2 regions of the Streptococcus sp. HMSC073D05 genome follow, and region 1 is predicted to be linked to the other one. Evidence: predicted binding sites of a transcription regulator. Region 1 holds the regulator's gene; the other holds the start of a gene.
The links. The regulator CtsR, encoded in region 1, represses protease genes until heat stress. The targets are predictions, from matches to a motif close to TTGGTCAAAAAAGGTCAAANA.
Positions count from the first base shown of each region.

Region 1 (3,150 bases):
CTGATACTCGAAACGGCTTGGTCTTGACCAATCACGCGCTTGTGCAATTCTGCTTCTAAGTTTAGGTACTTCTTGGCATCGGTTTGGGTCAGTTTTTGAGTTGGAATACCAGATAATTGGCTCAAAGTCACCAAGACATCTTGGTCAGTGACTTCTTTTTTGTAGACAACGGGAGCGGACTCTACTTCTAAGAGTTGGGCTGCTTTCTTCCACTTGCCATCCATCAAGGCCCGATCCAAGGCGGTCAACTCTTCTTTTACGTGACCGTTGGAATCGCGGTTTTGTACGGTAGCTGCCGCTTCATCTAAGAGATCAATGGCTGAATCTGGCAATTGACGGCTGGTCAAATAGCGGTGGGCATATTTGACAGCTGTTTCGATCGCTTCATCGGTAATGGTCACATGATGGTGGTCCTGATAGGTCTCTTTCAAGCCTTGGAGAATTTGGATGCTATCTGCAACACTTGGCTCTTCAATGGTGACTTTCGCAAAACGTCGAGAGAGGGCTGCGTCTTTTTCGATATGCTTTTGGTACTCATCTTGAGTCGTTGCCCCAACTGTACGCAAGGTTCCCCGTGCCAGGGCTGGTTTTAGAATATTGGCTGCGTCTAAGGTCGAATCAATACCGGATCCTGACCCCATAATGGTATGCAGTTCATCGATAAAGAGAATCACGTGACCGTCTTCTTCGATGTCCTGGATGATATTGTTCATCCGTTCTTCAAAGTCCCCACGGAAGCGCGTCCCTGCAACGACATTCATGAGATCCAATTCTAAGACACGCATCTGTGCGATTTCAGCTGGAACATTGCCACTAGCGACACGCTGAGCCAGACCTAAGGCAAGGGCGGTTTTTCCGACCCCTGCTTCTCCCACTAATACAGGATTGTTCTTCGTCTTGCGGCTGAGGATTTGGATCATGCGTGAAATCTCTGCATCCCGGCCGATCACAGGCTCAAGCTGGCCTGCACGCGCCATTTCTGTCAAATCACGGGTATAATCTTCAAGACCTCCACTGGTGCTTGGGGGCATGCCCATCATATTTCCCATGGTTTGGCGGTTGGGGTTTTGGGCCCGATAGAGACTCCGAATGGCTTTGATATCATTCTTGTCCCAGCCTGCCTTGTCTTCTAAATTCTTGCGAAGGGAGGCAATAGGAACTCCCTTGTCTTGCTCTGTAAAGGCAAAGCCGGCAAACTCCATAACTTGGCTCGCCAAGGTCCCACGGTCTGCTAGAAGAGAGAGGAGCACATGCTCTGTTCCCAAGGTCTTGGCATGAAGGACCTGGGCAATCTCTCTTGCGTGTTTCATAATCGCTTCCATCCGATAAGAAAATGGGAAGATTTCATACCGATTGTCGCTTTGAAAAGCTTGGCCTGTAATATGCTCCGCTGCATCCTGAAACTCATCGATCTGCATAGGATAATCGTTAAGTACAGAACCTGCTACGCTATAGGGATTATTGGCCATAGCCGTCAGGAGATGCCAAGTATCTAAGGTATGCCCCTGATAGTGGCCTGCTAGTATTTGGGCCGCTTCTATACTTTCTAACAGTGCTGTTGAATAGTTCATCTAGTCGGTATTTCCTTTTCTATCTACTTGTTGAATAATTTTTTTCAGCATACTTGCTCGTAGGATGAGAGCATCTCGACCTAGGACCTCATCGGAGGTCGTCGCAAGCAAGAGCTGAGTCTCACGTTGTGTCAATAATTTTTCTTCATAGAGCATCTGGAGGATATCATTGAAGACCTGCTGGCTGATGGTCTCTCCAATATTGGCTGCCAAGTCTTGGAGCATCTGATGGTGATCTGAAAACTGGACCTTGCCAATGCGGATATAGCCCCCACCACCGCGCTTGCTCTCTACAATATAGCCTCGGCTCTCGGTAAAGCGAGTCTTGATAACATAGTTAATCTGACTGGGTACGACCTGAAAGACATCGGCTAACTCACTTCTTTTGAGCTCTGCCATGCCAGCTTGAGCCAGCAAGGCCTTGATATAAGCTTCAATGCTATCAGATGTGTTCTTATTTGCCATGATGCTCCTTTCTGGCTTGTTTTTTTCTAGATGGATGCTCTGTTCTTGGCCCATAAAAAATGGCCTTGGAGTGTTCCTTCTCATCATTGACCTTATTTGACTATTATACAATTTTTACGGCTGTAAATAAAGCAAAGACTCCATGGAAATAGGAATCTCTTAAGAAAACAAAACAAAAGAGGCTAGTAAGAACTAACCTCTTATGCGAAGAAGGAACTACTCTTTGCGACGAACGAATTTGGCGCCTCCGCCCAAGAAACCTAGGCCAAGAAGGCCTAACCAAGCAAACAGTCCACTTTCTTTTGTACCGGTTTGAGGAAGTTTTCCTTCCGATTGTAGAGAAGGACTTTCAACACCTTCTTTTTCTGGATGGTCTGAAGTCAAAACAGAAACTGCTTCTGAGGTTTTCGGTTGCAAGAGAACTGGTCTTTCTTTTTCTTTTTTGTCTTCAGCTTGAGAAAGAGTCGCAACTTCTGGTTGCACCTTACTTGGAGTTACAAGAGTGGTTGGAGTCGGCATATCAGCTATCAACGGACTTTCTTCCGCTTCCTTCGTTCCAACTTCTGTGATCTGGTCCTGAGCCTCCACTTCGACAAAGGCATCGACTTCTGTCCGAATTTCTTTGCCTTCTTCTTGTCGAACCTCGATCAATTTCAGCCGGCGTCCGACCTTCCCTGCTTGAAGGATCCGGCTCTCGCCCTTGGCCAAGTCCTTGTTCTCACGTGTTTGACTCTCAAATGGAATCTCCTCCGCTTCGATGAGAAGTTCTGGTTTTTCAAGAATCAAATCCCGAACACCTTCTTCTGGTCGTGTCTGCGTCAGCGGTTCATAATTGTGAGTATCTTCTAAGATGGTTTCAAGTGCCTCCACTTGATTAGCTGCAGCAACCAAATCTGGTCGCTCTTGATCCAACAACTGAGTCAAGTCCGTCAATTGTTCTTGAACCATCGGTTTGAGATCTGCTTTCAAGCGATCGAGAGAAGTAGCCTTGATCTTTTCTACTCCTTCTCTGATGATCTGTTGCAACTCTTCTTGACTGAGCAACTGACTATCTTTCCCTGAGAGGATAAATCGGTCTACTTGGATAGCTCTAGATGACTGAGGGTCATTGAGG
Region 1 is NZ_KV807490.1:151,024-154,173, reverse strand. Features, by position in the region: gene HMPREF2832_RS06335 (ATP-dependent Clp protease ATP-binding subunit) at 1-1,571, opposite strand, end outside; gene HMPREF2832_RS06330 (CtsR family transcriptional regulator) at 1,572-2,036, opposite strand; gene HMPREF2832_RS06325 (alpha-L-fucosidase) at 2,253-3,150, opposite strand, start outside.

Region 2 (3,150 bases), on a different contig from region 1:
ATCATATTGTCTGCAGAGCCAAAGAGCTCGATCGCCAATTGTTTAGACAACTCGGTCTTCCCGACACCGGTAGGTCCGACAAAGAGGAAGCTTCCGATCGGACGGTTAGGTGATCCTAGGCCAACACGATTGCGTCGAATGGCTTTCGCAATTTTATCAACAGCATCATCTTGACCGATCACATGGGCTTTCAAATCAGAAGCCAGATTGATCAATTGAGATTGTTCTTTTTCTTTCAAATCACCAACAGGAATATTGGTCTTTTGTTCAACGATGTGTTCAATCGTTTTTTCGCTGATGACAGGGGTCTCCTGATCAGTGACATGTTGACCTTGCATTTCCTTGTATTTCGCGATTTGGTCACGGAAGTAGGCTGCTTTTTCAAAGTCTTCTTCGCGGGTTGCTTGAGCTTTGAGGTTTTCCGCTTCAATCAAGCGCTGGTCGATCACTTTTGGATCCACAAAGTTTAGGGTCAGGTTCATCTTAGACCCCGCTTCATCCAACAAATCAATGGCCTTGTCTGGCAGGAAGCGATCTTGGATGTAGCGGTTTGACAGAATAGCTGCCGCTTCGATGGCCCCGTCTGTATAGTGGACGTGGTGGTAGTCTTCGTATTTTTTCTGGATGCCCTTGAGGATGGTGATGGTTTCTTCAACCGTTGGCTCATCGACCTTAACGGGCTGCATGCGACGTTCCAAGGCCGCATCTTTTTCAATAATACGGTATTCATTGAGGGTAGTAGCACCGACTAATTGGAGTTCTCCTCGCGCCAGGGCTGGTTTGAGGATGTTTCCAGCGTCCATATTGCCCTCACCAGCTGATCCTGCACCAACAATTTCATGGATTTCGTCGATGAACAGAATAACATCTTCGCGTTGACGAATTTCATCCATTAATTTTTGCATGCGTTCTTCGAATTGACCACGGATGCCTGTGCCCTGAACGAGGCTGACGACGTCTAGGCGGATGACTTCTTTTCCTTGCAATTTATGTGGAACGTCGCCATCGACGATTTTTTGAGCCAGGCCTTCCACAACAGCAGTCTTTCCGACCCCAGGTTCTCCAATCAGAACCGGATTGTTCTTGGTTCGACGGTTGAGAATTTCGATGACACGGATAATCTCCTCGTCACGGCCAATGACAGGGTCAATATCCCCTTTGCGGGCAATTTCTGTGACATTGATGCCGAACTCTTCTAACAGTCCTTTTGGCTTTTGAGGGCGTGCTTGACGAGGGTCTTGACCACCACCACGGTTATTGTTTTGGCCGTAGCCGCCACCTCCATAACTGCCTCCAGATTGAGTTGGAGGAGTTTGAGGTTCTTGCGGACTTTGGAAGTTTCCAAGGTTATTGAAGAAATCTTCAAAAGGATCTCCAGTGAGTTGGCTCCGTTGGGTCATGCCTTTCAAGAAGCTGTTATTTGGGTCTGTTTTCATAATTTTATAGCAATTTTGACAGAGGTCTACTTGCTGCTGACGTCCATTTACATTTGTATATAAATGGATGGTTGATTCATTTATTTTACAATTTTGACAAAGCATATACATACCTCACAGTAGGTTTTTGATGGTTTTCCATCAAGAGACGAGCCTATTTTTAAAAGGTCAAAAATAGTCAAAGTTTTATAGTTTCATTATATCAGTATTCTAGAAGTTTGCAAGAATTTGCTACGGAATGTCACTAAGGAGTGAAGAAGAGAGTAAATCAATGGAAAAATGTGAATTTTTATTGGAAGAGCTTTCTCTTTTATGATAAAATAGGAGAGTAGAAAGTAAAGAGGAGAAATAAAATGGAATCACATTTAGTACGGATTATTAACCGTTTGGAGACGATGACAAAAGACGGTGGAAACTTAAAACGTAATTTTGAACGTAACGGTGTTGTTGTCGCTGAAGTAGCCTACAACCACAATGAAGAAGAAGGTTCAACCTTTACACTTCGTGATGTCAAAGCGCGTGAAACCTATACATTTGATAGCATTGATTTAATTGCAATGGAAATTTATGAATTACTTTACTAAGTAGCTGAGTGGATGAGTTTGGGGTGGTCTCAAGCTCATTTTTTGTCCATCTGGTTATAGTTTTCGTCTATAGGAAATTCTAAATAGGAACAGTTAGGTTTGAGAGTTGAAATCTGCTATAATAGAGAGGACTATTTTCATTACTTGACTAGAAAGAGAATTGATATGACGACACTCATTGATGGGAAGGCGCTCGCTACAAAATTACAGGGTGAGATTGCGAATAAAACAGCACGATTAAAAGAAGAGACAGGAGTTGTGCCTGGACTCGTTGTGATTTTAGTAGGAGAGAATCCAGCTAGTCAGGTTTATGTCCGTAATAAAGAACGTTCTGCTATTGCGGCAGGCTTTCGGAGTGAAGTGAGACGACTTCCTGAAAGCATCAGCCAAGCTGAATTATTAGAAGTGATCGAACACTACAATCAAGATCCCCTTTGGCATGGGATTTTGGTGCAGTTGCCACTGCCTAAGCATATCGATGCGGATGCAGTCCTTTTAGCCATTGATCCGACAAAAGATGTGGATGGCTTTCATCCATTGAATATGGGACGCTTGTGGGCTGGAAATCCTCTCATGGTGCCTTCAACTCCCGCTGGGATCATGGAGATGTTCAAAGAGTACGGGATTGATCTAGAAGGGAAGCGAGCAGTCGTGATTGGTCGTTCCAATATCGTTGGAAAACCAATGGCACAGTTGCTCCTCGCCAAAAATGCGACGGTAACCTTGACCCATTCTCGGACCCATCATCTGCCTAAAATTGCTAGAAGAGCAGATATCTTGGTTGTTGCGATCGGTCGTGCGAAATTTGTAACAGCAGACTTCGTGAAAGAAGGTGCCGTTGTCATTGACGTCGGAATGAATCGCGATGAGAATGGCAAATTGTGTGGGGATGTCGATTTTGAATCCGTTGCCCCTTTGGCCAGTCATATTACTCCGGTACCAGGAGGGGTTGGTCCTATGACCGTCACCATGCTGATGGAGCAGACCTACGAAGCAGCTGTTCGTGCCTTAAAAAAATGAAAGTGTGAACAAGATGAAGTTTGTATTTGATTTAGATGGAACCCTGTCATTCGATGGTGTCACAATCGATGATGAAATCAAACAGGTCTTATTGAGAGCAGAAGAATTTG
Region 2 is NZ_KV807482.1:3,119-6,268, reverse strand. Features, by position in the region: gene HMPREF2832_RS00925 (ATP-dependent Clp protease ATP-binding subunit) at 1-1,541, opposite strand, end outside; gene HMPREF2832_RS00920 (DUF1797 family protein) at 1,790-2,020, shown strand; gene HMPREF2832_RS00915 (bifunctional methylenetetrahydrofolate dehydrogenase/methenyltetrahydrofolate cyclohydrolase) at 2,186-3,040, shown strand; gene HMPREF2832_RS00910 (HAD-IIB family hydrolase) at 3,054-3,150, shown strand, end outside.
Region 2: the regulator CtsR is predicted to act here: its motif matches at 1,601-1,621, upstream of HMPREF2832_RS00925 (ATP-dependent Clp protease ATP-binding subunit).